2 regions of the Paenibacillus sp. FSL H8-0283 genome follow, and region 2 is predicted to be linked to the other one. Evidence: riboswitches for the same ligand, from Rfam matches in the RefSeq annotation. Region 2 holds a riboswitch; the other holds the start of a gene.
The links. Region 2 has a riboswitch for ZMP and ZTP ahead of MHI52_RS08670 (DJ-1/PfpI family protein). Riboswitches for the same ligand answer to the same signal wherever they lie in the genome.
Positions count from the first base shown of each region.

Region 1: another riboswitch for ZMP and ZTP. It lies ahead of MHI52_RS28355 (TIGR01440 family protein); the one in region 2 lies ahead of MHI52_RS08670 (DJ-1/PfpI family protein).

Region 1 covers NZ_CP150295.1:6,435,944-6,446,438, forward strand. Annotated here, with positions in the region: gene MHI52_RS28330 (ATP synthase subunit I) at 1-222, opposite strand, end outside; gene MHI52_RS28335 (AtpZ/AtpI family protein) at 215-469, opposite strand; gene wecB (non-hydrolyzing UDP-N-acetylglucosamine 2-epimerase) at 655-1,812, opposite strand; gene upp (uracil phosphoribosyltransferase) at 1,850-2,479, opposite strand; gene glyA (serine hydroxymethyltransferase) at 2,907-4,154, opposite strand; gene MHI52_RS28355 (TIGR01440 family protein) at 4,374-4,967, opposite strand; ZMP/ZTP riboswitch at 5,109-5,190, opposite strand; gene MHI52_RS28360 (low molecular weight protein arginine phosphatase) at 5,287-5,859, opposite strand; gene MHI52_RS28365 (manganese efflux pump MntP family protein) at 5,918-6,478, opposite strand; gene MHI52_RS28370 (L-threonylcarbamoyladenylate synthase) at 6,655-7,827, opposite strand; gene spoIIR (stage II sporulation protein R) at 8,075-8,734, opposite strand; gene MHI52_RS28380 (FtsW/RodA/SpoVE family cell cycle protein) at 9,657-10,495, opposite strand, start outside.
Region 2 covers NZ_CP150295.1:1,884,143-1,894,637, reverse strand. Annotated here, with positions in the region: gene MHI52_RS08700 (sensor histidine kinase) at 1-481, opposite strand, end outside; gene MHI52_RS08695 (response regulator transcription factor) at 478-1,167, opposite strand; gene MHI52_RS08690 (SDR family NAD(P)-dependent oxidoreductase) at 1,357-2,121, opposite strand; gene MHI52_RS08685 (bifunctional 2-polyprenyl-6-hydroxyphenol methylase/3-demethylubiquinol 3-O-methyltransferase UbiG) at 2,171-2,917, opposite strand; gene MHI52_RS08680 (VOC family protein) at 3,109-3,492, opposite strand; gene MHI52_RS08675 (GNAT family N-acetyltransferase) at 3,668-4,141, opposite strand; gene MHI52_RS08670 (DJ-1/PfpI family protein) at 4,146-4,754, opposite strand; ZMP/ZTP riboswitch at 4,815-4,896, opposite strand; gene MHI52_RS08665 (GNAT family N-acetyltransferase) at 4,947-5,462, opposite strand; gene MHI52_RS08660 (YfiT family bacillithiol transferase) at 5,496-6,020, opposite strand; gene MHI52_RS08655 (GNAT family N-acetyltransferase) at 6,068-6,607, opposite strand; gene MHI52_RS08650 (hypothetical protein) at 6,616-7,155, opposite strand; gene MHI52_RS08645 (hypothetical protein) at 7,177-7,617, opposite strand; gene MHI52_RS08640 (class I SAM-dependent methyltransferase) at 7,624-8,301, opposite strand; gene MHI52_RS08635 (sporulation protein) at 8,483-9,256, shown strand; gene MHI52_RS08630 (BglG family transcription antiterminator) at 9,426-10,495, opposite strand, start outside.

The sequences.
Region 1 (10,495 bases), 2.5 Mb from region 2:
CAAGTTGACACGCTTCAAGTTACCTTCTGCCGCATCATCAGACATTTTCCTTACTTTGTAGCCCAGGTAAAATGCGTTGATCCAGCTAACTCCTGTACCCAGGGCCAGTCCCAAAGCAATTGTCTCCACACGTGGCATAAAGGCCGCTGCGAGAAAACAAATCATAAGAAAGTACATGACGAAAACAGTCATCGATCTGCGGTATCTGGTTAGTTCACTCATCACTTTCCCCCATGATTTTTTTCGCGATAAAGTAGATGCTTACACCGCCTGCCGCAAGAAAAAAGAGAACGCTTACGGCGATCCATATTCCGTTACCTCCGATGGTCTTGTCCAACCAGGAGCCAGCGTAATATCCGGCAACAGCGAGAATGGCAATCTCGATCCCAAAAGCTGTCACGAGTCCCATCGCTTTCCATACATTATCGTCATGGTTACGGGATGAATTTGGTTTGTTCGAATCGGCCATTTTCCACGCCACCCTTGCAATCCCAGTTAATTTTACTGAATGATGAGAGCCTTTGTCAATTGAATGATTTTAGCGTTTTAAAGGGGGAAACGACGGGAATACAGACCCTCAAAGCCCATAAACCCGCGTAAACCGTACAGTTTAACTGTATGCTTGCCCTTTATAAATCCGTCAGAAAAAATGTATTATTTTTTGAATTTTCTGTGAAATGATTCCGGACGCTCACCATTTACACCGAAATGATGCAAAATCGCATTGACAATTCTTTCCGAAGCATGTCCATCACCGTATGGATTGGCAGCCTGGCTCATGCTTGCATACAGGGTTTTGTCTGTAAGCAGAGCTTTGGTCCGTTCATACACACGTTCCTCTTCGGTACCTACCAATTCCAGCGTTCCGGCTTCAATACCTTCCGGGCGTTCTGTTGTATCGCGCAATACGAGCACAGGCACACCAAACGAAGGTGCTTCTTCCTGCAAACCGCCTGAATCGGTCAAAATCAAGTGAGTGTGCGGGTAAAAGTTATGCAAATCCACCACGTCTAGTGGATCAATTAATTGAATACGGGGATGATTCCCCAAGATCGCGTGAGCCGGCTCCTTCACAGCAGGACTTGGATGCACCGGGTACACGATGGCAATATCTTCGAATTCGTCGGCAATCCGTTTGACGGCCTGGAAAATGTTGCGGTGAGGCTCGCCTTGAGATTCACGGCGATGAGCTGTCATCAGCACAAGGCGTTTGCCTTGGGCCCAATCAAGTACCGGGTGTGTGTAGTCCTCCCGTACAGTATATTGAAACACATCTGTTACCGTGTTGCCTGTGACGTACGTACTAGACTCCGATTTATTTTCTTTGGCAAGATTGGAAGAAGACCAATCCGTAGGCGCAAAGTGTAGATCAGCCAGTACTCCCGTCAGCTGACGGTTCATCTCTTCCGGATATGGAGACAGCTTGTTCCACGTCCGCAGCCCCGCTTCCACATGTCCTACCTGAATCTGTTGCAAGAATGCTGCATAGCTCGCTACAAAGGTAGTTAATGTATCCCCGTGAACCAGTACAATATCCGGCTTAGCTTCGGCTAACACCGGCTCCAGACCGCCAAGCACACGAATTGTGATTTCATTCAATGTCTGACGGTCCTTCATCACATCCAGATCATAATCGGGATGAATGTCGAAAACTTCAAGTACCTGATCCAACATCTGGCGATGCTGCGCAGTTACGCAAACAATAGATTCAATAGACTCAGGGTGTTTCTGCAATTCCAAAATAAGCGGAGCCATCTTGATGGCTTCCGGACGCACCCCGAAGATCGTCATGACTTTAATTTTGTTAGACATTCGAGCAAGCCTCTTTTCTACTCCGCATGCAATATGCTTATTTAGTGCCGTATAGACGGTCTCCTGCATCTCCAAGCCCTGGAACGATATAACCATGATCATCCAGACGGTCGTCCAATGCTGCTACATAGATGTCCACATCGGGATGTGCATCTTGCACAGCTTTTACGCCTTCCGGTGCTGCGACCAGGTTCATCATCTTGATTTGGGTACAGCCACGTTTTTTGAGCACGTCAATAGCTGCAATTGCCGAACCACCCGTTGCCAGCATCGGATCAATTACAATCAATTGACGCTCTGTTACGTCTGTAGGCAGTTTGGTGTAGTATTCTACCGGTTGCAGTGTTTCCGGGTCACGGAACAGACCCACATGTCCAACTTTTGCCGCTGGTAACAATTTCACAACGCCATCCAGCATTCCTAGTCCTGCGCGCAGAATCGGCACCAGTCCGAGCATACGTCCAGAGATGACTTTACCTTGTGTTGCAGCTACAGGTGTCTGTACATCAATCGTTTCCAGTTCAACATCTCTTGTAATCTCATAAGCCATCAACGTTGCTACTTCATCCACCAATTCACGAAAATCTTTCGTATTCGTACGCATGTCGCGTATAAACGTCAGTTTGTGTTGAATCAAAGGGTGATCACATATTACTAATTTTCCCATCTAATTTGTCCCTCCGGTAAGTTCTTCATGTTCAGCATTTCCAAATATACCTAGCCACCATTCATGGGCTCGATAAATCCTGTATATTATATCATCACCAACAACGAATTACACCATCAAGGGGCACCCAATCATTACAGATTACCGAATCCTATAAAAAACAGGACCGGAAAATGATCCATCCGGTCCTGTTTTGCTCTTGCTGTTATGTCGTTGAGTATGTTCAAAAACGTGTAAACACTAATGGTGCTCCGCAAACCGAATGACCTTCCGATCGCTGTTATCCCCAGATTTCTTTGATCCAATTATAATTGTTGAAATCTGGGGATAAAGGCGAGCGCTACGCTTCTTCAGGTTCTTTCGGTTTGCTCCGCCTGCGTGTGTACATTAAGAACATCTCAAATACAAACAGCATGAGCAAAGTTTTTTAGTATTTAAGATCGGTATAGAGCGGGAATTGGTCTGTCAGTGCAGTCACTTCTGCACGGGCTTCATCCAGCTTCGCTGTATCTTTTGGATTTTTCAGCGTTTTAGCAATGATCTTACCAATAGCGACCATCGCTTCTTCGTTCATGCCACGGGAAGTTGCAGCAGGTGTACCAATTCGAATACCACTCGTTACAAACGGGCTTGTAGGGTCGAATGGAATGGCATTTTTGTTCACGGTAATACCGATGGAATCAAGCACATGCTCAGCTTCCTTACCTGTGATGTTCACACTGCGTGTGTCGATCAGCATCAAGTGGTTATCTGTACCACCAGATACGATGTTCAATCCTTCAGCGATCAGTGTTTCAGCCAGAACCTGTGCGTTTTTCACGACATTCTCAGCATACGTTTTGAACGATGGTTGCAAAGCTTCACCGAATGCTACCGCTTTGGAAGCGATCACGTGCATCAGAGGTCCACCTTGGGAACCTGGGAATACGGCTTTATCAATCGCTGCTGCCCACGCTTTGCGGCACAGAATCATACCACCACGAGGTCCACGCAGCGTTTTGTGTGTAGTTGTTGTTACGAAATGCGCATGTGGAACCGGGTTTGGATGCAAACCAGCAGCAACCAGTCCTGCGATGTGAGCCATGTCCACCATGAACAAAGCGCCTACATCATTGGCGATGGAAGCTAGCTTTTCAAAATCAATGGTACGCGGATACGCACTTGCACCTGCAACGATCAGACGAGGGCGGTGTTTGAAAGCCGCTTTGCGTACTTCATCATAATCAATCAGGAATGTATCTTCCTGTACGCCGTATGCCACAAAGTTGTACAGCAAACCAGATGCGTTAACCGGGCTACCGTGTGTGAGGTGTCCACCATGGGCAAGGTTCATACCAAGTACAGTATCACCAGGTTTCAACGCTGCAAGATAAACTGCCATGTTCGCTTGTGCACCGGAGTGAGGTTGAACATTCACGTGTTCTGCTCCGAACAATTCTTTTGCACGATCACGCGCGATGTCTTCAACGATGTCCACATGCTCACAACCGCCATAGTAACGTTTACCTGGATATCCTTCAGCGTACTTGTTGGTCAGAACAGATCCCATTGCTTCGATTACTGCTTCACTTACGATGTTCTCGGATGCGATCAGTTCGATGTTGTTCTGTTGACGTTTCAGTTCAAGATTCATCGCTTCCAGTACTGCCGGGTCATTCTTGCGCAATTGTTCCATGATTAAATTCCTCCCAGTTATAAGTGAAGTTATAAAGTGAAACTAATGTTTACACGAAAACGGCGAGTGCAACACCAATCTGAAGAAACGAAGTGGTCGCCTTTATCACCGGATTTCCCCTTTTAAATAGGGAATTAAAAAATCTGGGGATAACAGCGATCGGAAGATGGTGATGCAATCAAAGTCAGGAGTGTAACCCAATTAGTCTCGCTTTATATGTTAGTCACAAAATGTCGAATCTGGTTGTTCTTCCATACGATACACCGCGCGTTCGCCGCCAATCAACTTCGGACGGGTCAACGCTGTGGTTACACGAGCATCTCCAACATAGCGAAGCGCTGTACGATAGGGTACGGCTACATGCCGGAGATGCATCCCAATCATCGTCTCCCCAATGTCCAGTCCCGCATGGGCCTGCACATGTTCAGCCAGGCATGGATCGGTCAGCGAACGATATGCTGCGGATGCCATTGAACCTCCGGCCTTGGGCACGGGTACTGCACCAACCTCGGTCAATCCAAGTCGAGTAAGCACAGAACGTTCCATTACCAGCGCACGGTTCAGATGCTCACAACATTGGAATACCGTGTCAAAACCGAACTCTTCCTGCACCTCGCGTATACCCGCAAGAAGCTGCTGCGCCACTTCAATGGCACCACTCGTACCAATCCGAGCGCCTGCGACTTCACTTGTGCTTGTACCGATCACAACGATCTGTCCAGGCCCAAGCTGTCCGGCAAGCGCCAGTTCATGCAGAATAGACGCGGTCTGTTCCTGCAATCCGGGTTGTTCCGAATCTAACTCTATAGTCATCCTATTATCGCCTCCCGATAAAATCATGCCCGCTGTCTCTTGGTTGTCCTTCGTATTCTTGCACGGCATCTCAGGTACTATTATAGCGAATAATCAGATGAAAGACGAAAAAAAGAGCAGTCTGCGGGTAACGCAGAATTGCTCTTTTGCCCAGGCGACCGGCCGTTTGTTCCGGTGCTCCATCGTGGTTATGCCCACTTCGTCGCCAGTTACACCGGATCCCTGTTTTCCCCTTCATCATAAAACAACCCGCGGCTAAAATCAACGGTTAATTTACATCACGTGTCCTATTTCTATAACCTGCCTCGCAGGATCAGAATTATCCCAGCTTATCCAAAAGCCGGTCCAATGCCGTCCGAATCTCAGCTGCAGCTATATTGTAATCATCACGACTTCCTCCAAACGGATCGGAGATGTCGAAACTTGGAATTCGTTGTCTAATCTCAATGGCTCGCTCACGCTCCGATGCCAGGATCTCTTGGCCAAGGGCGCGTTTCATCTCAAGCGTTGCAAACAGGCTGTCCAACTCCTGAACATCACTTAATACCTGTTCATCATCCTCCACATATTCTTTCAATGTATAGGTTTTGTGGACTGAATCGGGAAAAACCTGCATGACATGCTGCTTATGACTCCGTGTTAATGTAAGAACCAGATCGGCCCAACCTACCAGGTTAGAGCTAAGCTGTGTGGAATGAGGTGGACCTTCAACGTTATGATCTCTCAAAACCGCTTCAGCATGTCGGGAGATCGGCATACCCGACGTTGCTGCCACACCTGCGGAGCGAACCTCTACCTGAATGCCACGCTCCGATGCCAGTTTTCTCAAAAGCCCCTCTGCCATGGGGCTGCGGCACGTATTTCCTGTACACACGAATAAAATATGTTTCATTGTGTTAGCCTCCCCATTTTACATATGATGCGAATGATATGATATTTCAAGTTTTATTCTAAAATATAAACAAAAGTCCAAACGCAAGCAAGATTGCGCCACCAATGGCTTCGCCGTAATCCCCGAGATTCTGGCTCACCCGACGGCCTAATAGCAGACCCATAACCGACATCACCCCGCCACACACACCGAAAGCAAGTACAGTTAAGATCAGATCACTGCTAAACATCCCTAAGGAAACGCCAACGGAGAATGAATCCACACTTACGCTGAGGGAGAACAAAACAACGCCGAGCAGGGAACGGTGGTCCACCAGCTTTGTATCGCCTTCACGGAATGCATTCAGAATCATATGAGCACCCAGCAAAACAAGCAATCCACCTGCCGCATACGTCGTAATGTCACCGAGCAGGGAACTGACGTATTTGCCCATATACATGCCGATGAGCGGCATGATGATATGAAATAGCGCCGTTACAATACTGATTCGCAATACATCCCGCAGCCGAATGCCCTTCATGCCAATTCCGATCCCGAGTGAGAACGCATCGAGGCCAAGCGCAATAGCCATGATCAAAATGGTTACCAACTGCCCTACATGGACAGACACATCCCACATCCCCATACCCCCAAGTCACGTAAAGGTTCTTGTACACGATATGCGGACAAGGACCTAAACATGACCGATGAAAGGCAAACGGCGACGGATGTCTGGTCAGTTGCTGGCTTTATAGAATCTTGATTTTGTTTTGGAAAAAGAGTGATTAGCTCTCCTGACTGTATGATCAGGAGAGGTTATGAGGGTTGCTGGTTGCCAACTTGTATGAGTTGGTTCCCCGCAGCCTTGAGCAGCCGATTCATGACGGCTGCTCCCAGCCCTTCGCGTGAGCAGGCTTCAGCCACAATATATGTGGCGCCTTGCTCATCGCAGTTGCGCAGCGCGGCGTATAGCCGGCGCGCTGCTTCTTCCAGCTCGCTGGCGTCTCCCAGCGAGAACACGGCATCGGCGCGGTACTGCTCCGCGTGCTCGGCGAACGCCAGCACAGCGGTGCGCTCTCCGCGCTGCGCCGCCTCTGCGAGGGCGGCGCTGATCCAGGCCGCCACCGCTGCGGGCGGCCCCTCCACCACGCACAGCGCCCCTGCGGGTGCGTAGTGCGTGTACTTCATGCCCGGCGAGCGCGGCGCCGGGCTGCCCACGCCATCGGCCCCCTCCGCGAGTAGCGCGGGGTCCGTGGCGACACGGGCGGCAACGGCGGACAGTTGTTCCGCCGTAATGCCGCCAGGGCGCAGGATGGTGACGGTACCGTCGTCACCGACCTGCACAACCGTGGACTCGACGCCCACCCCGGTGGGGCCGCCGTCCACAATGCCGCCGATGCGGCCATCCAGATCCTCGCGTACATGAGACGCGAGTGTCGGGCTTGGCCGCCCGGAGCGGTTGGCGCTTGGCGCAGCCACAGGGCATGCCGCCGCCGCGATCAACTGCAAGGCCACCGGATGGTCCGGCATGCGCACGGCCACCGTGTCCAGTCCGGCGGTGACACGCGGGGACACCGCCCCCGACCTAACCGGCAGCACCAGCGTCAGTGGTCCCGGCCAGAAGGCCGCCATCAGCGCTTCCGCCGTTTCGTTCACTTCCGTGACCAGCGTATCCAACTGGTCACGGTGCGCGATATGCACAATCAGTGGATTGTCGGAAGGTCGGCCTTTGGCGACAAATACAGCCTCCACGGCTACTGTGCTACGCGCATCAGCACCCAAGCCATAGACCGTCTCGGTCGGAAAGGCCACCGTCTGACCTTGACGAATGCAGGCTGCGGCAGCCTGCAAGTCGGCGAGCGCCTGTTGATCGGCGCTCCCCTTTTTCACATCCAACATTTCAATATTACCCAATCCGTGATCGTTCTCAGCGCTCACCAAGACACGTACATCCCACATCTCGGTGACCAGCTCTCCCGGAGCTTTCATATCACGTTCTTCTCTACCATCCCTCATCTCAGAGGTGTGTTGCACTGGTTCGTTTTCTCTGCTCATATATCATCATTCCTAAACTTCAAGTAGGTTAGTTCATATCCATATTCAATATAAGTAATTATAACATACCTGTCCCAACTCGGATGCCCTTCAAACTTCGCTCGGAATTTCACCACTAATTCATATCAAAAGGGCAGCTCCCTGAATCGAAGTCGCCCTCTACTGTATTATAAGTACGTTGTTATGCGAACAAACTAGTCACCCAACTCCATAGTTTCACAGCCATATCCCACAGAAAGAATCTCGCTTCCGGTGTGTCTCCCTGCACAGATGCTTCTGCATCTCCTGGTTCAGCCGCTGCGGCTGATACCGTTGAAGGTTTCGCCAGTGCATCCCCGGTCCCTGCATCAATGAAGCACAACGGCGGGAACAACACACACCACCAGTTCTGACCTTTGCCTTCCCCCAGCGTAATCCGAACCGCTTCATAATCTCCGGCAGGATACACAGTGCCACCATATAGTTTGGTCGGGAACGGAACGGAACCCAGCTCCACCTGATACTCATAATTTAAACCGCGACTGGCCAACTCTTCTCCTACTCTATTCTCAATCTCGGACAAATGCTCACGAATAACCTTGCGCGCTTCATCCAGACTTTGCGGATTCTCCAGTTCGGCTACCCACTCGCCCATCTGAGCAACGACAGCATCCCGAATCTCGCGTTTCACCAATTGATCTCCCGGTGCATCCGAGTTTGCTAGAATACGCAAGCGAATCGATTGTTCCGGAATTGCTGTGGCCGCCACAGCTGCATCCGTTTTCTGACCTTCCCACATCATGATAATCATCATAAGACATACAATAATAAGTCCAATTTGCTTTACAATTCTTCTGCTCATTCCGTTCTCCCCCTCGGCTCTCTGATCACGTTGCCTGCAACTCTCTCATGTCTATCAGTATGCCCGGTAGAGACGGAAGTAAACCTAGCATTTGCAATAAATCTACTAGAGGTTGTTCACAAGCCCACTTTAATTACAAAGGGTGCCTAGCTCCATCATCAACGTTGAATATGAGATTCAGCCGAAATAAGCGGGAGGCTTACGAAGGTTGTTTACCAAGGAACCATTTTGATTGCTCACGTAGTTTATCCTACGCTCCACTACTCCATTTCTAACCTCATCCCATCTTCTCGGTACTGAAAACCCAACTATATTGAACACGTACTACTAGAATGTGTGTTTAAACCCAGGCAAGTTATACGAAGACAGAATGTCAGCGTCCAAGAAGCCTTGAAGAGTGTACTGGCGACCCTAGGCGAATAACTCTCGCGAATGACCAGTCGATGCTCTAAGGAACCGAGGACGTCTTATTTGCCCTTCAGGCATTCTTTTGAAATTGTAAGGAACATGAGGCACGTTATTCCCCAAAGTTATCTGATCAACACGCTACAGAAGGCTGTTTATGCTGATATAATGTGTCTCAGATTCCTTAGTTTTCTCCAGACACTTCAAATCCCCGAATAAGACGTGTGTGGTTCGTTAGCTCCTAACACCACCTAACTCTTAACTCCTAACAGCTGGCACCTGAAGCTCCACACAATGCTCAACACTCTATTCCCAACTCTTTCAGGTTCGCCTCAGCCTACAGCAGGCTCGAAGACACCTATGCATTGCTTCTTTCATCTCTCATTCACACTTTCTCACCCATCATGTTAAAAAGGCTGATCCGCACCTGGTTACAGGGCAAATCAACCTCTTTATTCCTACGAACGATCACGTTATACGTCTCACCGCTTTACTTTTCACTATACCGACTCAACAGTTACACAGCACTTTTCTCTTTCTTGAGCATATTCCATAAACGTTCCGACAACCGAGGTTGCTGCTCCCCCATCAGAAGTTCATCCTCCTCTTCTTGCCCGTACAACTTAATGCTCATGACTACACCGATGCAAGCCATATTTATAAGCAAAGAGGTGCCGCCGTAACTGATGAACGGTAACGTAATACCTGTGAGTGGCATCAGTCCGAGGAACGCCCCCACGTTCTCAAACACCTGATACAACAACATTCCGATAATACCTACAATGATGACGGGTCCCGCGCGATCTCTACATGCCAGAGCAATCAGCACCATGCGGTGGATCAGGATAAAGTACAACAGAATCAGTACGGATGCACCAACAAACCCAAACTCCTCTGCGATCACGACAAAAATGGAATCAGAATACGTATAGGGGACTCGTCCACTCTGAACGGATGTTCCTTGCAAATAACCTTTGCCGATGATGCCCCCTGAACCGATGGCTAAACCTGCATTTTTTGTATGCCAGGAAGCTTTGGAGGTAGCTTTTTCCGGTACAAGCCAGGGATCAATCCGCTCCGCCCAATGCTCACGTTTTATCTTTTCAAGAAAAGTGAAAACTTCACCATGGTAGAAGGTATAGGCTTTAACAAAACCAAAGAACGCCACTCCCACAATCGCCAGTGCAATCAATGCGTGCTTCAGCCTCATATTTCCGATCCAGAATACCGCAGCCAAAATCACCACATACCCCAGCGCATTCCCCAAATCATTCTGAGCCATAACAAGGGCAAACGGAATAAACGCCCAACAGCCAATCGGCACAATATCTCTCCAAAATTTCAGCGTGCCTCGTT
Region 2 (10,495 bases):
CCAGCAACTGATGAATTCGTAACCATTCATATGTCATTTGGCTCTGTAACTTGTCATCTGGCAAGCGCTCGATCATCAGTTGCAACGCTGTCAGTGGGGTCTTCACCTCATGAATCCAGGACAACATCTCGTCCTTCTCCTGTTCCAGAGCGATAAAATGATGTGACGACTCCTTACGATACCGCTGTGTCTGGGAACTGACGGCCTCATGTACAAGCTGCTCATATGGACTTTCGGCGATATCAAGTTCTCCCAGATCATAGGTATGATCCCAGATGCTCAACTTTTTATAGAAACGGGTCTCTTTCAGGTATCTCGCCCAGATAAAAACAAGGCATACCACTACATTCAGTCCTACGATATACACCACAGATTGGAATGGAATGGACGAGTCCAGGTAGGTCACCAATAAAATAATAAGTTGCATGCTTACCAGTAGCCATAACCAACTAGCCCTTTCTCGTATGTACTTTCCGATCATGCTTCTGCCTCTTCCGTTGCCATGTACCCCTGACCTACTTTGGTTTCAATGTACCGCTCCAAGCCGATGGGTTCAAGTTTCTTCCGTAACCGATTAACGTTAACCGTCAGCGTATTGTCACTCACGAAATGCTCATGATCCCACAAGCTCCGGATGAGATCCTCACGGGTAACAATCTGATTTTTATGCTCGACCAGCACTTTAAGAATGAACATCTCATTTTTGGTCAACAGGACAGATTCATCCCCGCAGGTCAGTGTATTTTTCACATACTCAATAGTGGCACCGCGCCAGGTTCGAAGTTCAATATGCTCTGTATTATAGTTATACACCCTCCGCAAAGTCGCTTGGATCTTGGCAATCAATACATCGAAATGAAAAGGCTTCTGGATAAAATCGTCTGCCCCCAAATGCATGGACATAACCATATCCGCAGGATGATCCCGTGAGGACAAAAAGATAATCGGCACATTGGAGTGCGAACGAATGATCCGGCACCAATGGAACCCGTCATATTGGGGTAACTGAATATCTATAATGACCAGTTGCGGCTGAATTACGCTGTACTCCTGCAATACCTTTCCAAAATCCTGCACACCATACACGTCATACGACCATTGGGACAATCGTTCCTTGATTTCACTGAATAACGACTCGTCGTCTTCAATGAGCATAATTTTAAACAAGAGACTTCACCACGTTTCTGATCTTCTAAGGTTGAATAAGGTAATTAGACTCCGTTGTTGCAGGATCACCTTTACCGTTACGAATCGTTCTTCCGATCGCTGATTCCAGTGTACAGGGAAGTTGGGCTTATATCAAAAGGTATCCATACTTCGTAAGAAAACGAGCTGAAAGAAGTATCGTATATCATATTAGCTCTCAACAGTGTGTATAACATGGCTTGAATCACTATTTTCGTCCATCCGCTCGATCAACTGCATCGCTACGTCTCGTGGCGATCTTAATTGTCCTGCTTCATATACTTGATTGAACATACCTGCAAGAGCGAACTCCTCTGCACTTTTGCCTCGTGCAACAGCCTGCAATTCCGTATCGACCATCCCCGGATCAAAAGCAATAATCTCAACAGGGTTCTGTTGGCCCGTTTGCTCCAAAGATACGCATTGGGTGAACATGTTCATCCCAGCCTTCGATGTACAGTACACTGCCATTGAAGGCGCGGGATAACTTCCTGAACCAGATGAGAGATTGACAATTTTACGTCTGGCGGACAGATGATTTGTTTGTTGAATAAAAGAGGAACTTAATATCATTGGTGCTGCGAGGCTGATGTTAAGACTCTGACTTATCTCTGCCGCACTGCATTGATCGATAGGTTTTAGAGGCTCCAGCATCGCTGCATTATTAATGAGTCCAATGAATTCAGCTTCCTGAGAAGGTATTTGGTCCAATATGCGTGTAATCAAATCATCGATCCCATTCAGGTCGGCAAGATCATACTGAACATGGCGGTAACGCCCGCTCCATTCCTCGCTTGATTCCAACAGATCCGAACCCCCGCGTGAAATACCGTAAACGTAATCCCCCTTAGCCAATAATAACTCTGCAAGTTGTAAACCGATCCCTTTGGATGTGCCTGTAATAATAAAGTGTCTTTTTCCTGTTTCTGTTCCCATTCCGATACCACTCCTCCTCTATTTTCAATGCATGTTTATTTCACTATTCTTACGAGTTTTTCTTTCTCCACAACGTGGCCCAGAGAAAAGGTACACCAAAATACGGTTCATGTTGCTCCAGCGACTTCATTGCACGGAACTCCACACATTCAAAGCCATCTTCCAGCATGTAGCGAAGCTTCTCCTCCGTGAACGCAAGACCACCGCGCATCGACTTCTCTTGATACACCTGCCAATCATTCATAACGATCTCAGGCCCACCAATATCGCCAAAACCTGGAGCAAAACAAGTCATTCCAAAGTATCCTCCAGGCCGGAGTGCATTGTGGATCATCTCTATGTAGGGAATGCGCTGATGTGGCAACAGATGGTGCAGACAACCCGAGTCGTAGACAAGATCATATTCTTGCTCTGGGGATAATTCGAACACAGATCGACATTCAAAATGCACGTCCAGTTGCTCCTCTGCCGCCCTCTCTTTAGCCCAAGCAATAGCTGTCTCCGAAAGATCATAAGCATCTACCTGATATCCTTGGCGGGTTAAATACAACGCATTTCTGCCCGGGCCACACCCCAGTTCCAGTGCCTTACCGCCGCTCAGCACACCTTCGTTCACATGCGCTACCAGATTCTCATCCGGTTTGTTTGGGAAAAAGGGGATTGGTCTGTTCCGATCCTCATAGAAAGGTTCCCAAAACTGCTTGGCAGATCTGAAATCCGCATCGAGCATATCATATAGATCCTGTACACTTTTAATCGTCTTTTCCACAACCACATTCCTCCTTAACTGCTCCATTCAAACCTTCATTTTCGACTATTCATTCCTCGGCATTTTCGTTAAATCAGCCACACTCTATTATAACATTTTTACCCAGTAGTTCTCTATTTTTCTTGCGTTTTTCTACTCCAAAACATAAGCTTTTTCCCAACAAAAAAACGACCGACATGAATGTCGATCGTTTTTTTGTTGGGGTTTTGTGTTGTAACTTACTTCGCCCGTTCCAAAACTGCAAAGTAATTCCCTTCGTTATCAGCAAAGTTGAAGACACGCCCCGTTGGCATCTCGACAATCTCTCCCACCGTTACATGTTTACCAGCCAAGTCGGCATATAACTGATCCAGATTTTCGGTGAAGAACATTAACGAAGGTGTGCCCAGATTTACACCCGCCGACATCCGTTCAACGAACTCTTTGTCATGGAGTATAATGCTTGTCTGCGAGTCTGCGGTAGGCGCAATCTCAATCCATCTCATGCCCTCGTCAAGGTTTACTTCATCCACAATGTGGAATCCTGCAACTTCCGTCCAAAATGCCAGTGATTCATCCTGATTGTTGACATACAACATAATCTGGCCGACTTTGCTAAACATGCATCATTCACTCCTCTGATCATCTAATCTCTTAACATCCTGCTTATCATTCCTCAAATTCCAATAGAGTATAACATGCAGGACAGCTTTTTGATCATCTTTCTTTGCAAGTCCATGCAACTTAAACTGAAGTACACTTTTATGCTTCCACTTCAATTAGTTTTTTGAAGTTTCCTTATAATGTTTTAACAAGTGAAAGTCTATGAAACCCCGAGGTATAATAGTTCATATCAACACCTTCTTTTTGAAAATTCATTCGTTCATAAAATAGGAGCGCTGCTTCATTTTCTTCATGATCAAGTGTGTAAAGCATGACATCACCACTGCCGAATTCAGCTATTTTTATACATATTTTTGTAATTAGTCCACGTGCTACTCCCTGTCGAAGGTGTGATTTGCATGTAACAACGCCAACGATTTCATATCGGTTAACAGTAGGATGAAAGATATAACCAGCATGACCTATGACAACATCTGCTTCGTCAACCATGACATAATAAGCACTGATACGTTCATCCGTCATTTTTAAAAATAAATCCCAGCGCGCAGGATACTGATCGCGTATAAACGAAGGGAATTGAAAATCATGATCCGTCATCATTTTCAGCACTGCTGGCTGATCAATCGCTTGAAAAAGGCGAATAGTCATCTTTTTATCCCCTACCCTTAGTGTGCATATAGACATCTTTTAAGTTACCAGCTTCATAATATGGATACTCTAGTTTTTGTTGAACTTGAAGGACGATCTCCGTAGACGTTAACATTTCGACCAAGTATAGTCCCAGGTCAATGGAAGCCGTAACCCCCGCACCCGTTACCGTATTACCATCACGCACTACACGCTCTGAGATCACTTCTGCACAATAAGGATTCAATAAATCATAAGCAGATTTGTTGGTAGTAGCCCTTTTTCCATTCAGGAAACCTGCTGCCCCCAATAGTAAAGCCCCGGTACAAATAGATATTTTATAAGTGACATTTTCTGCCGTTCGGACCCATCGCATAAAATCCTCATCAAATCGAAGCGTTCTAGTTGATAATCCACCAGGAAAAAATACTAGATCAAAATCCCCTAGATGAGGTAATACTGCATCGGATTTCATTTTCAGCCCGCGGTCATCTGAAATTTCCTCCTTATCTGCGCAGAATGTCCATGATACGTTTTCCTTTACTTTCAGAATCGCTAGCCAAGTCACTGCTTCATAAAATCCAGCTAAATCCATGCTTGTCATTCCATCAAATAAAACAAACGCCATTTTCATTGCCGCCACCAGTCCTTTCGTTCCCTGAATAATAAATAAAGTGTTTGATCAAAAGATCAAACACTTTGCCCAGGCGTACGGCATATAATATATGTGCTCCCTCGTGGTTCACTCCACGTTTACGCCAGTCACACATAACAGATATTTACAACTAATATACATGACATCTTTCATATTGTATATATTATGAAATTATTGCGTGGCTTTTAACTTCTTCGTAAGATAAAGTACAACATCGTCGTCCATAATCGTTTCTTCACCCGGCTGAATGTAATGATCATGTTTGTGTACACCGTGACCGTCTGGTATGTACCCGCGATGGGCATATAGAACTTGCGCTTTGCCATAATCGGAAAACACACCTACACCAATGCCTGCTACATCCGTTCGTTCCAGAATAACTTCCTCTGCTCGGTCCATCAACCGTGAACCAATACCTTGGCGCTGGAACTTCATTAGTACATTAAAATCGTTAATTTCGGGAATGCCTTGTTCCCTGAAAGACGGGTAGCTGGAATTCCACAATACATTCACGTATCCGGCAAATTCTCCATTCAACTCGGCTACCAAGGTTACGCGTTCCCCATTCTGTTGTTCAGCCAAGTAATGAAGATACTGCTCAGGGGATCTCCCCCAACCCTGCTCCTGAAACGCCTTTGATATGATTACAGGATCGTTCTCATTTAATAGTCTGATATGTACACTCATTGATGAATCCTCCTTAAAAGATATTTCTAATAGCTATATTCCCAATCTATCCCGAAGCGATGTGATGTGAGCAACATGGTGTTTGCCGTGCCAAGCATACATGCCCAGATTGTAATCCAGTCTTGTCGTTTCTTCCGATGAGGGATGATAAAATTGTTTGGCATAATCTGCATCTGTCAGCGCGTTTAACAGAAACACCCAACGACGATGGAGGGCATCCAGAATCTGAAGCGAGAATTCGACATCCAGGTCTCTTGAATCACTCAGTTCAGCCCAGCGCTCTTCATAATAAGGCCGAATCGTTGGTGTATCCTCTGTCAGCGCCAACTTGAAACGAATCATACTGTTCATATGGCTGTCTGCCATGTGGTGAATAACCTGTTTGAGCATCCATCCACCTTCTCGATACGGTAGACTTAATTGCTCTTCACTCAATCCCTTTACCGCTTCTCGTGCGCGTTCAGGCAACTCAGCAATGTCCTGAATCCACTTCTCCCGTTGTGCCAAAGTAACTTCACCCGTGTGTACAAATGGTCCTATCGGAAATCTTTCATCCATCCATTATTCCTCCTTGTTTACATGATTTAAATAACTTTAAGCAGGATCTACAGGGCATATTCCATAAGCCAACAGTCTCGCATCTGTCCTTCGTGCTGCTCATGTTTCTCCAACAGCTTAATCTTTTGGAAACCACATTTCTCATAACAGGATATCGCTCGCAAGTTCCAGGATTGAGGGTCCATAACCACTTTACGGGCTTGTTTTTCATTAATCAGATAAGCCAGCATGGATTGCATCAACTGTGTACCAATGCCTTTATTCCAGTATTCTACCTCACCAATAAACTGATCCGTTCCATAGATGATCTCATCCGTGTCTCCATAACCATACTCCGTTCGTTCTTCTTCCTCAAGCTCATAGAACTGAATGTATCCAATCGGATGTCCTCCATACTCAACGATACAACGAGTAGCATCATCTTTTTGATTGTAAAAATGCTCTCTCACCTGTTCCAGATCATGCGGCCGATCACGCCCTTCATAGTATTGAAGAACTTCCAGGTCTGACAGCCACTTCACCAGATGTTGTTCATCTTCTGTGTCCAAGAAACGTACAGTGATTTCATTCGATTCATATACATTCATCATTCTGATTACTCCTTATTGATCTCCAGATTCTCACTCGTAACCCAACTCAGATCCTTCCCTAACAAATGCTCGTTGTGAACATAATACACCATGGGATTCTCAAGCGGCTGAGTCGTTCCATCCAAAGATCTGAGCGTTAACCGCAACTTGTAACTCCCTATCTCATCAGGTATCGCAAATCCTATCAGGTTATCAGCTGATTTCATGGTTTTCCCCTGTGCCTTCAGATACTTTTCCAGAATGACTTGATCAAGATAGGAGCTGCCAACAGACGAAGGCATGTACCACGCATCATCTTGTTCTTCAGTGAATGTGACCCCTTCCCATCCAGGGATAACGGGATACACCATATGTTGATCCTTGTCTTCTCTTTTTCGCGTTATCTCTAACTCTACCTCAACTACATCCGTATCAATCTGCCTGATTGTGCCTGCCATCACAACATCCTGGGCACTCACACTTGGAATAACATAGCTGTATATGAGCAGAGTCACCAAGAGAATTATCGTTACTCCCGTAATCCAAAATATTGTATTTTTACGCATCTGTCTGATCCTCCCGTCTAATTAATCATACTTCTGGAGTAGCTCCTTCTCTGTTAAAGATTGAGTTAACCTATCCAACTCAGGTGATGCCGTCCAATCACTGGATGTATTCAATCCATGCTTGATGGTATGTATCGCGCTATGTGCAGACATGTATATATTATGATGGATTCCAGGTTGGACAATGATGTGCTCTCCCGCACGTATCACTCGAATCGAAAACATCTGATCGTCTCCATAACTGGCATACGCAATCCATCCGGTTTGCACCACATAAAACTCCGTTAGATTGATATGTACATGACTGTTTTGCCATGCTCCGTGGGAAGATGCAACGGTTCTACAATAGTAACTGCCATCTTCTGTTATCATTTTATATTTCTGTTCCCCGTTAGCCATCTGCTCAAAGCTGGTTTTAACACCCGTTTCACCATATTTCTGTTCTGAAAATTCTGTGTTCAATCGGCTTCACCTCCTCATGGCCTGCCAAATATACTTGCATTCTCTTACAGCAATTCTACCATCAACCTGATTCTCCTTCAGCTTTACTTCCAGCTGTTCCCGGTACTCAGGCTGTGTATAATCCGGGTTTCCCGGGATATCGGAGAGAAAGATGGCAAACTCTTTTTCATCCGAGAAAATCATAAGTGCCTCGTTATATTCCTCAATCTTGATCTCCTTAAAAGCATTTCTTTCCAAACGCTCACGTACCTTTGTTATATCCGTATGAATACCAATCATAACTCCACCCTTTTGCAGCAATCTCCCATGCTCAATAATGGAAGTTGGACCTCTGCGATCATAGATCAGACCAAATTGCTTATCTTCAAATGGCATCTTTTCTTTTGTGCTAACGCAGACAAATTCTACATTTGTTATCCTGCTTGAATGAAGACTGTTCCGAGCTATCTTTATCATCTCTTCCGAATTATCAAACCCCATAATGTGATCGGTATATTCTGACATTTTCAACGTAAACTCCCCATGTCCACAGCCTGCATCGAGCACGGATGTATACTGAGGCAGAAGCTTAATCAACCGCTTTTCAAAAATATCTTCAGCAGTGTTACCTTCCAGCGTATACAAAGCTCTACCCTTGTATCCCCCATTACGTCGTGCAATCATATCGTACCATTCCATGCTCATAGAGTTCCTCCTGACAAAAAATCCCTTTATTTAAACATTCGACATAGGTAAGTCGATTCTCCTGTTTGGATATACGATATATCTTTGCTAAAATATGAAACGCTTCTCTTCCAGCTTCCGTATTAAGGTCGAAGCCGTATGTATCCCATATAATAAACCATCTGATCTGGAGGTTGAGCGCATGTCATTTTTCAAGAAAATGTTAGCCAGTGTAGGTGTTGGAGCAGCCAAAGTAAATACGGAATTGCATACACCAGAGGTCACGCCTGGAGGAATCATCTCGGGGGTTGTGTACATTGAAGGTGGAGATGTGGAACAGAACGTAGATCGAATCTATCTTTCAATCAAAACCCATTACATACGGGAGCACGATGATCGTAAAGTAAAAGAAACAGCCGTTATAGCCAAATATCTGCTCACCGAAGGTTTCACCTTACAGCCTGGAGCCAAATTGGAGAAAGACTTTTCATTTGACCTCCCAGAAAATCTGCCAATTACACTGCATCGTGCAGAGGTATGGGTGGAGACGGGCCTCGATATTTCAAGTGCTGTAGACCCCTCAGACCGGGACAGACTCCATGTTGTTCCTAGCAAAGACATGAACACCGTGCTCGATGCAATTGATATCCTTGGTTTCAAGCTCCGTGAAGTAACCAATGACTATGCGCCGAAGCTGGGCGGTAATCTGCCATTTGTGCAGGAATTCGAATTTGTACCAACAAACAAGTTTCGTGGGCATCTGGATGAGTTGGAAGTGCTGTTCTATCCCATGGGCGATTCGCTGGAGCTGCTATTACAGATCGATCGCCGCGCTCGTGGACTCAGTGGAATATTCTCCGAAGCCATGGGTACGGATGAGAGCTTTGTCCGCCTGCATCTGTATGAAAGACATCTGGCGCGAGGGGCGCATTCTGTCGCTCAAGGACTGGAAGAAATCATTTCCAAACATATCTAATCTATAGTTTGTGTAAACGAATAAAAAACGTCCTCTATCAGACAAATCTGATGAAGGACGTTTTTTCCCTTTTCAAAAAGGGAATTTAAAAAAATTGGGGGATAACAGCGATCGGAAAGTTATTCTGTCATCGGAGTGTCAGTGGAATTATCCTTAGTGAACTTATATATTAATACGCTTCGGTACTTTTTAGACTCAACGTTTCGCATACAAGTTGGGCAAAGGCATCGAAGCTGCCACAGGATCGCAGGCTTTCCAGCTGCTCCTCCTGCCGGATCAATTCTACAAACAGATCATATATCCCCATCGCCTGTTCGTAATCCTCTTTGCAGATAGATAACATAAATACAGCATGTACTTCATTCTCCTCATCCCACGGAATCGGCTTCTCGAGCAGGCATACCGATACGGTCGTACGGGTTGAACTCAGCTCCATGGGATGCGGAATCGCCATGCCTCTTCCAAGCGCCGTTGAAGCCATCTTTTCCCGTTCCTGCACAGCGGGCCAGAACTGCTCCGTCACAATTCCCTTCTCTAACAGTGCTCCGCTCATCTCAGCCATAAGTGTCATTCTGTCAGGCTGATCCGACCGAAACATAAACAACTCTGGATCAAAGTAACGCAGCAATGTCATTTCCTCCTGCTCATCACTGGTTCGCACCAGATGAGTGATCGTTGCCATGTCTCGTTCCGATGGAATCGCAGCAATGACAGCCGACGGCTTGCCTTTGGACTCCCGTAACCGGATCGTAGAAATGACCAAATCTTCGGGCACACTCCCCATCTCCTCGTACTCCCGTAGCGAAACTACACGTGAGACCTCCAGCTCTGCAAATAAAGAACGCAATCTGGATTCAAGAATACGGGCTGTGCCGTATCCTGACCCACAGACGAGTAATACGGATTTCCGTTTGCGATGAGGAATCTGGTATTTACGTTCCAATGCTGCACCAATGTGAAGAGCCAAGTAACCGATCTCGCTGTCATTGATTTCATGAGGTACATATGTCTGTAGCTGTTTCACTGCACTGATCGTAATCTCATAGGCCAGTGGATAATATTTACGTATATGTCCCAGCAGTGGATTCCGCATATTCATGCCATGTTCCAGGCGAGTAATCATGGGCTTCAGATGGGCATACAGATCATTCGGCAATCGTTCATCATCACGCAGATCATAGGTGTACCGATCATAGATATGACCCAGCATCTGCTGTACAGCAACATATAACGGGTCAC